DNA from 2 places in the Mesorhizobium sp. M0778 genome. Region 2 is predicted to be linked to the other one. Evidence: riboswitches for the same ligand, from Rfam matches in the RefSeq annotation. Region 2 holds a riboswitch; the other holds the start of a gene.
The links. Region 2 has a riboswitch for cobalamin ahead of NKI22_RS04000 (CbtB domain-containing protein). Riboswitches for the same ligand answer to the same signal wherever they lie in the genome.
Positions count from the first base shown of each region.

Region 1: linked by a shared signal. The riboswitch ahead of NKI22_RS22030 (ABC transporter ATP-binding protein) and the one ahead of NKI22_RS04000 (CbtB domain-containing protein) in region 2 are both predicted to bind cobalamin.

Region 1 is NZ_JAMYPA010000017.1:50,843-56,149, reverse strand. Features, by position in the region: gene groES (co-chaperone GroES) at 1-206, opposite strand, end outside; gene NKI22_RS22040 (bifunctional helix-turn-helix transcriptional regulator/GNAT family N-acetyltransferase) at 435-1,370, shown strand; gene NKI22_RS22035 (GyrI-like domain-containing protein) at 1,408-2,241, opposite strand; cobalamin riboswitch at 2,536-2,739, shown strand; gene NKI22_RS22030 (ABC transporter ATP-binding protein) at 2,832-3,650, shown strand; gene NKI22_RS22025 (ABC transporter substrate-binding protein) at 3,647-4,591, shown strand; partial or broken gene NKI22_RS22020 (FecCD family ABC transporter permease) at 4,621-5,307, shown strand, end outside.
Region 2 is NZ_JAMYPA010000002.1:39,583-44,889, reverse strand. Features, by position in the region: gene cobU (bifunctional adenosylcobinamide kinase/adenosylcobinamide-phosphate guanylyltransferase) at 1-377, opposite strand, end outside; gene NKI22_RS04005 (CbtA family protein) at 370-1,146, opposite strand; gene NKI22_RS04000 (CbtB domain-containing protein) at 1,162-1,341, opposite strand; cobalamin riboswitch at 1,378-1,573, opposite strand; gene NKI22_RS03995 (aromatic ring-hydroxylating oxygenase subunit alpha) at 1,714-2,907, shown strand; gene NKI22_RS03990 (MFS transporter) at 2,886-4,085, opposite strand; gene NKI22_RS03985 (heparan-alpha-glucosaminide N-acetyltransferase) at 4,334-5,307, shown strand, end outside.

The DNA.
Region 1 (5,307 bases), on a different contig from region 2:
AGGATGCGGTCGCCGGCCTTGACGTCCAGCGGGACGAGCTTGCCGGCTTCGTCACGGGCGCCGGAACCGACGGCGATGATCTCGCCTTCCTGCGGCTTTTCCTTCGCCGTGTCGGGGATGATGATCCCGCCCGCGGTCTTGGATTCGGATTCGACCCGACGAACGACCACGCGGTCATGAAGCGGGCGGAACTTCGACTTTGCCATTTTTTATTCCTCGATGAGAATGGTGAGAACAGTTCCTCCGTCCGGCGGCGCCGGACATGGTTAGCACTCATCTTGGGGGAGTGCTAACGTGGCGCTGAAATAGTCTGGCAACTCGCGCGAGTCAAGGCGCCCGGTGAGCATCATCAGAACAATTGCTTCAAACGGATGCTTCAAACAGATACTTGACCAAGTCAACTAAATGGCTGATCTTACCGGCAGGAGGATGCCATGACCATTCATCATCACCCAGGCAAGGAGCGGATCGACGCGGTGCGAGCCTTCAACCGCTTCTATACCCGCCAGATCGGGCTGCTCGACGAAGGGCTGCTGAAAAGCACCTTCTCGCTGACCGAGGCGCGGGTGCTCTATGAACTGGCGCATCGCGATGGCCTGACCGCCACGGACCTTGGGCGCGATCTCGGCCTCGATCCCGGTTATCTCAGCCGGCTGCTGAAGAAATTCGAGGAACGTCATCTGGTCGAGCGCGCCACGATCGAGGCGGATGCAAGGCGTTCGTCGATCGCCCTGACCAAGGCCGGGCGGCAGGCTTTCGCGCCGCTGAACCAGGGCTCGCACGACCAGGTCGCGGCATTGCTCGACCGGCTTTCGGTTCCCGAACAGGACAGGCTGGTCAAGGCCATGCAGACGGTGCAGCGTCTGCTGGGCGCGACCGCCGAACCCAACATTCCCTACACGCTGCGGCCTCTGCAGGTCGGCGACATCGGCTGGATCATCCATCGCCAGGGCCTGCTCTACGCGCAGGAATATGGCTGGGACGAAACCTATGAGGCGCTGGTCGCTGAAATCCTCGGCACATTCGTCAAATCCTTCGATCCGAAATGGGAACGCAGCTGGATCGCCGAGCGGGAAGGCGAGGTCGTCGGCTCCGTCTTCGTCGTGCGCCAGTCGGACGCGGTGGCGAAATTGCGCCTGCTCTACGTCGAGCCCTCGGCGCGAGGTCTCGGCATCGGCAAGCGGCTGGTCGAGGAATGTATCGGCTTTTGCCGCGCCACGGGTTACAGGACACTGACGCTGTGGACCAACGACGTGCTCGCCGCCGCCCGCCACATCTATGAGTCTGTGGGCTTTAAATTGACCAACGAGGAGTGCCACCATTCCTTCGGCAGGGATCTGGTCGGCCAGAACTGGAACCTGGAACTGTAGCAGCGCTTCCGGCGCTTCGGCGTCGGCCTGCCGTGCCTCACCCTTTGATCGGTATCCAGATTTCCAGCCCGCCATTGCCGCTGCGCGGATCAAATTCGGGGCCGTAACGCTCGAATTCCGGCGCATCGGCGATCTCGTGCCCAGAGGCTGGCAGCCATTTGTTCCAGATCGTGTTGACCGTGCGGCGGATGGTCGAGATATGGTCACGATGGGCGAACACGCCGTATTTCTGCGCCGGCACGCGCACACGCCAAAACTCCCTCGGCAGGTCCGAAAAATCGGACACTTCGACGCCAGCGATGTAGTCGAAATTGCCGGCGTCGTCGCCGTTGACGCAGACGCCATAGGCGACGTCGCCGATCTCGCCAGGAATGTTGCCAATATAGGGGCCGAACCGCTGCCACTGCATCGGGATGCCGGCGCTGGTTTCGCAGCTGTAACGCTCGCCGAGACCGGCGATGAGTAACGGCCGGCTGGTCTCAAAACGCGGTGGTTCGAGAGTGGCGAGAAAGGACTGGTCCATCAGGATCGGCTCCACAAGATCGAGGTTGTCGAGCGAGCCTTGTGCGCGTACCAGTTCCGGCGTGGTGCCGAACTGGTCGCGGAAGGCGCGGGTGAAGGCCTCATGCGAGGCATAGCCGGCGTCGAGCGCGACCGAGAGGATGTCGGGTGCGCCGGCGCCAAGCTTGCGCGCCGCTTCGGTCAGTCGGCGAGAACGGACGTAGCTCATCACCGAACGGCCGGTAGCCGCGCCGAAAGCCCGCGTCACATGAAAGCGCGACACCCCGCTGCTCTTGGCGACATCGTCCAGCGAGACTGCTTCGGGCAGATGGCTTTCGACGAACCACAGCGCCTTCTGGGTCGGATTCATTTGGCACCTCGCATTGGCCCAGTCTCCGCATTGGCCCAGTCTTTACATGGCCCAGTCTTTACATTGGCCATGTCTTATATTGGCAAGATTATGGTGCCGCTTCCTGGCGGAGGCAGTCTGATCGAAATTGCGCACTGCGCAAATCGAGAGCGACGGTCGTCGGCAATTCGCAGGCGTCGCGCGAAAAGGCTTGACAGGAAGCGGGCAAACGTCCTTTTAAATGTAACGTTATTACATCACGAGGTCTATATGGCTCCTTCTGACAAGACTTATTGCGCTGTGATTGGCGGAAAACTAGGGTGGCTGACTGATGGTCCCCGAGTCGAAAGGCAAGGGGTGAAAAGGGAACACGGTGAGATCTTCGGATCGAGGCCGTTGCTGCCCCCGCAACTGTAAGCGGTTAGCAAAATCCGAAGTGCCACTGGCCGGCAAGGCTGGGAAGGCAGGATGGCGCAAAGACCCGCGAGCCAGGAGACCTGCCATCAGCATGAGTTGACCGGACGGGGTGTGCCGGGAGGAGACGTGGACATCGGTCTTGTCGGCCGGTCCGTCCAGCTTCCTTCCGTCGCCATTGAGAAAGTGACGGTAAGTTGGACGCCTCCCAGCCTCTTCTTGAAGCGTGTGAACTGAGCGCGACGACGAATGGCCGGTGCCTGGTCAGCGCGGTGAGCCTTTCGATAGCGCCGGGCGACCGCCTCGCCATCATCGGCCCCAACGGCGCCGGCAAGACGACGCTGCTGCGCATGCTATGCGGTACGCTGCGGCCAAGCGCGGGAGATGTGAGATTTTCCGGACGCCGGCTGGAGAGGTTTTCGGCCGCCGAGCGGGCACTGCACATGGCGGTCGTTGGCCAGACCGACCAGCCTGATCCGCGGCTTGCCGTGATCGACTACGTCGAGCTTGGGCGCGTCCCGCATGCCGGCTTGCGACGGAGGAGCGAGCAACGCGACATCGTCATTGAAGCACTTCGCAGAACCGGCCTGCTGCCGCTGCTCGGCCGCACGATCGGCTCGCTATCCGGTGGCGAGCGGCAACGCGCCCAGTTGGCGCGCGCCATCGCCCAGGAGCCCAAAATCCTGTTCCTCGATGAACCGACCAATCATCTCGATCCGCGCGCCCGCAGCGACCTTCTCGAACTCGTATCGCAGTTTGGCATGACCGTCGTGGCGGTGCTTCATGATCTGTCGCTTGTCACGCCATTTGCCACCAGGGTCGCGGTGATGAACGAGGCCCGCCTGCAGGCACTTGCCAGTCCGCGCGAGGCGCTGACCAAGAAGTTGATCCGCGAGATTTTCGGCGTTGACGTGCTTTGGCTGCGCCATCCCACCGAAGACCGCGAACTCACGGTCTTCGACGTTCCGAACCGCGCCTCTTCACATCCCGATTTGACCAAGGAGCAACATCCGTGAAACGCCTCGTACTGTCTTTTGCCTCCCTCCTACTTGCCCAGACCGCCTTCGCTTTCCCGGTAACCGTTGATAGCTGCGGCACGCCGCTGACGTTCGACGCCGCGCCGAAGCGCGCCGTCATCCAAGATCTGAACATGGCGGAGATGGCCTTCGCGCTGGGGCTGCAACCATCGATCGTCGGCCTGACCGGCATCACCGGATGGTATAAGGTCGGTCCGGAATTCAAGGCCGAGCAGGGCGCGATCCCGGAACTCGCGCCGAAATACCCGACCCTCGAAAACCTCGTCGCCGTCGAGCCCGATTTCTTCTTCGCCGGCTGGTATTACGGCATGAAGCCTGGCGGCGAGGTGACGCCCGATACGCTGGCCCCGCACGGTATCAAGACGCTGGTGCCGACGGAAAGTTGCGTCCATCTCGACCAGAACCGCCCCGCAGCCTCGATGGACCTGCTCTATGGTGATGTCGAAAAGCTGGGCAAGATTTTTGGCAAGGAGGCGGAGGCGGGAAAGCTTGTTTCGAACTGGAAGGCGCAGCTCGCCGATATCACGGCAAAGATCGGCGACCGCACGGGAACGCGTGTGTTTCTTTACGACTCCGGCGAAGACAAACCCTTCACATCAGGCAAGTTCGCGATCCCCAGCGCCATGATCGCCGCAGCCGGCGGCGACAACATCATGGCCGACATGCCGACGAGCTGGGGCAATACGGATTGGGAGACGGTGGCGGCCCGCAATCCGCAATTTCTTATCCTGCTCGACTACCAGGACGGCGGCTACAGAAAACTGCTCGATTTCCTGAAAGCTCATCCGGCGATGAAGGAGACTGAGGCGGTCAAAAATGAGCACTTCATTGCGCTGCGCTATGCCGAACTGACGCCTGGGCCTGCCAACATCGAGGCGATCGGCAAGATCGCCAGGGCGATGCACCCGGAAGCTTTCTGAGCTTGCGCCAGAGAGCGTTCGAATTGGCGATGACAGCAGGAGCAGCAGCGATTGCCGCTCTTGCTCTGCTGTCGATTGCCTATGGATCGACGGTCATCGCGTTGAGCGACGTGATTGCTGCGCTCGGACATGCCGCCGGGCTGGACGGAGACATCGTGTCCGGTCCGGCCGGCAAGATCCCGATTGCCAAGATCGTCCTCGATCTTAGGCTACCGCGCACGATTATGGCCATCTGTGTCGGCGCCGGGCTGGGCGTCATCGGCGCGCTGCTGCAGACGGTAACGCGCAACGACCTCGCAGATCCGTTCTTGTTCGGCCTGTCGTCCGGAGCCGCGGCCGGCGCGGTTTCCGTCATCACCATTTTTGGCGACCATTTCGGTATCTGGACGTTGCCGGTCGCGGCCTTCACGGGCGGCGTATTGGCCGCCGGCATCGTGCTTTTGCTGGTTTCGCGGGTGAGGGGGCAAGGCCCCGAACGGCTGATCCTCGCCGGGCTTGCCGTCTCGTTCATGTTCACCGCCTTGACTAACTATCTCGTCTTTGCCGGAGACCAGCGCGCCGCTCACTCGGTGTTGTTCTGGACGATGGGCGGGCTCGGGCTGGCCCGTTGGGACAATATCGAGCTGGCTGCTCTGGGCGCAGGCACCATCCTTGTTTATGGACTTTGGAACCACCGCCGGCTCGACGCTTTCCTGGCCGGCGAGAATGCCGCTGAA
Region 2 (5,307 bases):
GACACCACGAACCAGGGTCCACGCGGCCGCGACAGCACATCTGCCAGCCTTCGGCATTCGGCCTCGACATCATGTTCGGCCAGCATATGGTTGGTCAGCCACAGCGTCAGGCAATCGATCAGCACCGGCTGGCCGTCAGGCAGTGCCTCGATCGCGCCGGCAAGGTCGAGCGGCGCCTCGATGGTCGTCCAGCCGGCGCTGCGGCGCGAGCGGTGCAGCGCGATCCGTTCGCGCATCTCCTCGTCATAGGCTTGCGCCGTCGCGATATAGCTCCATGGCGCCGGACAGGCACTCACCAGCCTCTCGGCATGCACGCTCTTGCCGGAGCGCGCACCGCCGATGATCAGGGTCAGCGCCCCGGCAGCGCGGTCAGGCAAAGCTGTCGCGCAGGCTGGTCGCCGTGCCGGTGAAGCGGCCGCGCACCACGCCGACGACCGCGCCGAGCACCAGCCAGAACACCAGATTGGTCAGCGTCACCGCCACCACGAACTGATGATGCAGGCCTTCCGGGATTGTCGTCTCGAAGCTGTCGGGCTGCGGCGCGCCGACAATATGCGGCGCCACCATCAACGCCACGGCAAGGACCGCCAGCGGCAGCGATCTGCGGAAGGCGAGCAGGCCGAGACCGGCGGCGGTCGCCACCACCGTTGCCCACCACCAGATCTGGCGTTGGACAAGGTCGGCCGCCGGCATTGCCGGCAATTCCGGCGGCAGGCCGAGGCCGGGCGCCAGCGTGAACACGGCAAAGCCGGCAAGCCCCCAGAACAGGCCCTGGCGCCAATTGCCGATGCCGCCGGCGAATTCCGAAACCGCAACCAGGATCAGTGCGAAGCCGATGCCGGTGACGATATTGGCAACGACGCTGAAGGCAAAGCGTTCGAAACCGTCGGCCGGCGCCCAGCCTTCGTCCTCAGCCGAAGCCATTGCTTCAGCCGGTGCCGGCGCGGCGCTGCTCATAGCCATCGTGCCCGTGGCGGCCGGTGCCGCAGGTGCGGCGGCATGGTCATGGCCGCCGCCGGCCTGTTCGTAGACTTCCGCCTTCAGGATCAGCGGCACCGTGGCATAGGCCTGCATGCAGGCGAGAACGACGCCGGCCACGAGCCCTGCGATCGCCGCGATGAACACGACGTTGCGAAACAGTGTCATGATGTCAGCCCCTTGTCAGTGGCAGGGAAAGCCCATCGAGTGGCGATAGTCGTGGGCGGCATTGTGGACCGCATCGATGTGCGAGAAGCCGACAAAGCCCATGACGAAAATGCCGAGGAATGCAGCAAGCGCCAGCTGCATGAAACGCGACTGCGAGGAGACGGAAGCGCCGAGCGAGACGGAAGCGGTATTCATGTCTTGTCCTTTCGCCCTCCACCCGAGGGCATAGAAGTCAGTTTCCTGTCGCCGGCAGGTCTCCTGGCTCGCGGATCAGCGCCCTTCCCCACCTTCCCGAAGAAAATCTTCAGTGGCATATGGAGAGGACTACCGCTCACAGTTGCGGGGGCAGCCACGGCATTGGGCAAGAATTTCGCCCGCACCGCATTCCCTCTTGGTTCCAAACGGAACCGACGACATCAGCGACTATAGGCAGAATCGCCGCGCCCGGCAAACCAAATTCCGCCGGATCGTGTGGCGAATGCGCCGCCTCGCCAAGCTCGCCGGCCGGCGCCGCAATTGACAATTCTCACAGCCGGGTGTCGGCTGGCGGATGGGGAGGAAGCCGGCATGCAACCCAGCCCGAATGAGCGCGGTCCCTATAACGGCCTGACGCGGGCCGAGCCGACGCTGCCGTCATCGGCCTATTGGGACATCGCAGGCTATCAGCGCGATCTCGAGGCCATCTGGTATCGCAACTGGCTGCTGGTCTGCCGCGAGGCCGACCTTGCCCAGCCGCTGGCTTTCAGGACGTTTCGCATAGGCACGCAGGAGGTCGTCGTGCTGCGCGACGAGACCGGCGAATTGCGCGCCTTTCACAACACCTGCCGGCATCGCGGCTCGCAGCTTTGCCAGCAGAGCGAAGGACGGCTGAAGGCGCGGCTCATCACCTGCCCCTACCACGCCTGGTCCTATTCGCTGCGCGGCGATCTGGTGCGCGTGCCGTCGAAATCGCTGCCGGACGGTTTCGACAAGGCCGATCATCCGCTCTACCGCGTCGCGCTTTCGGTGTGGCGCGGTTTCGTTTTCGTCAACCTCGCGCAAGACGCTGCCGGTTCGGCTGAAACATCCTTCGATCCGGCATCCGGCAACCTCGCCAACTGGCCGCTGGAAACGCTGCTGAGCGGCCATGTGCTGCGCAAGGTTATGAACTGCAACTGGAAGATATTTTGGGAGAACTTCAACGAGTGCCTGCACTGCCCTGGCGTCCACAAGGACCTGTCGCGGCTGGTGCCGATCTATGGCCGCGGCCTGATGGGCCGGCACGACGACCCCGAATGGGCGCGCCACGCCGACAATGACGCGCCGGAATTTGCCGGCGGCTTGCGGGCCGGGGCCGAAACCTGGTCGCGCGACGGGCGCGTCCACGGCTCGGTCTTTTCGAGCCTGACGCCGGCCGAGCGTGCTGCCGGGCAGACCTATGCCACCAACTTGCCGTCGATGTTCGTCGTCGGCCATGTCGACTATGTCAGGACCGTGCGGCTGGTGCCGCTTGGGCCGGAGCAGACCGAACTCACCGCCGAATGGCTTTTTTCGCCCGAAGCGCTCGCCGATCCGGCAGCGGATATCGACAACATCGTCGCCTTCGGCACCCAGGTGCTGGAGGAAGATGCTGATATCTGCGAGGTCAACCAGAAGGGCCTGCGCTCGATGCGCCACAAGGCCGGCGTGCTGATGCCCGAGGAATATGACTTGCACCGCTTCCACAACTGGGTGCTCGAGCGGCATGCGGCGCTTGAACATCAAAGCGATTTGGGCAGATAGCGCCAGGTGACGAAGCCGCAGACCGCCGCCAGCAGGCCGAGCGTCGCGAAAACCGCGCCCAGGCCGCAGAACGCCAGCACCACCGAATAGACCAGCGGCGGCGTCAGCTCGGAAAAGTCGAGATAGGTGCGGTAGACCGCCGCCATCTGCGCCCGCTCATACGAGCGCACCGAGCGCATGAACGCGGTCGAGCCCAGCGCATCGAGCGCGATGGTGAAGAAGGCACCGCAAAGCAGCAACGCGCCGGTGACGAGCGGCGCGGCCTCGCCGACGGCGCCGGCCGCCAGCAGCGTCGCCGACATGGCGAAATAGGCAAACGTCATGGTGCGCCGGCCGCCGAAACGCTTTCCCGCCCTGCCCCAGAAGATGGCCATGAACAAAAGCGCATTGCCGGCCGAAATCAAGAGGCCGCCGGCGAGCTTGCCCTCGCCGGTGATCACCATGAACAGCGGCCCATAGACAAAGGACGTCGTCCAGAAGCAGGAACGGCCGAAGGCGATCAGCCAGGCCAGCCTCAGCCTTGGCTGCGCGACGAAGCGGCCGATATTGGCCAGCGGATTGACCGGCCGCGTCTTGCCCGGGCGGATCGACGGGTTGTCGCCAAGCCGGTAGGTCCAGAACAGCGCCAGCAGGGCCATGGCGAAGACGGCCACCGCGCTATGCGCGGCATAGATGCCGAAACGCGTGTAGAGGAAAATGCCGAGCGTCGGCCCGGCGGTCCAGGCAAGCATCGACCACGCCATGCGCAGCGACTCGGCCTGCATGAAATCGGTCTTGCGGATATGGTCCATGATGTAGAGGTTGAGCGTGATCGCCAGCGCGCTGGCGCCGATGACGCGGCAGAGCATGCCGACCGTTTGGCCAGCAAGCGTATGAGTGACGAAGAACAGCGAGCCGACGGCCAGCAGGCAGGCACCGGCGGTATAGACCCAGCGCCGGGCAAAGCGCCGGATCAGCATCGGCATGAACAGCGTCGCCGAGAGGCCGAGCATTGCCACGACCGTGTAGAGGATCGAGACGATCTGCTCGTTGTGCAGGATCTCATAGGCCTGGATCGGGATGACGCTGGAGACGGTGGCGCGCGCGAACGATTCGACCGCATAAAGCGAGGCGAAGGTGCGTGCATCCGCCGGCCGCAAGGCCGCAAGCCAGATAGGATGGCGCACATGGGTAGCCATTGCTTTCCCCGAAGCAGAATCGCCCAAAGCAAGGGTTTGGAGCACAAATCTGCCGCGGCGATTCCTGGCCGGGTAACAGGAAACCGACGCCTTCACGGCAAAAAGCGAAGCCGGCCAAAGGCTTTCCGGCTCTGGCCTAAAGCGAGTTCTAATGCTGACCCGCGCCAACGCGACGCGAGGACTGCTTCTTTTGACGGTGGCAACCGTGATAGTCGTCTTGCCGGGGCTGAACCAAGACAGCGAGACCGATGAGCATCGCCACGCCGACCACCGCCGTTCAGGATCAACCGAAGGCGAAGCGCATCGCCGCCATCGACATCGCACGCGGCATCGCTTTGCTTGCCATGGCGAGCTATCATTTCACCTGGGATCTCGAATTTTTCGGCTACACCGATCCCGGCCTCACCGCCTTCGGCTGGTGGAAAATCTACGCGCGCTGCATCGCCTCGAGCTTCCTGTTCCTGGTCGGCGTCAGCCTCTATCTCGCCCATGGCAAGAAAATCCGCTGGACAGGCTTCTGGAAGCGCTTCGCCATGGTTGCCGGGGCGGCTCTCGCAATATCGCTGGTCACCCGAATCGCCACGCCCGACGGCTTCATTTTTTTCGGCATATTGCACGAGATCGCGCTCGCCAGCCTGCTCGGCCTGGCGTTCCTGCGGCTGCCGGCGCTGCTGACACTGCTTGTCGCGGCGTTTGTCATCGCGGCGCCCTTCTACCTCAGATCCGAGGCCTTCGATCATCCGGCTTTGTGGTGGGTCGGTCTATCGGCGACCAATCCGCACTCCAACGACTATGTTCCGCTACTGCCCTGGTTCGGCGCCGTGCTTGCCGGCATCGCGGTTACCAAACTCGCCGCCACCTCCGGCGTGCTGACCCGGCTGTCGGCCATGACGCCAGGCCGCTGGGCAAACCCGCTGGTCTTCATCGGCCGGCACAGCCTTGCCTTTTATCTGATCCATCAGCCGCTGCTGATCGGCTCGGTCTGGCTGTTTTCGCAATTCATGCCGGCGCGGGTCGAAAGCAGGGAGGTCAACTTTCTGAAATCCTGCCAAATATCCTGCGAGCAGGCGCGCGACACCGAGTTCTGCTCCAGCTATTGTGCCTGCATGCTGGACACTCTCCAGGGCGAAGCCTCGCTTGACCGGCTCTACAGCAACGACCAGTCCCCGGAGTGGAAGACGCATATTGGCGAGCTCGCCGGCACCTGCACCGCCCAAACCGA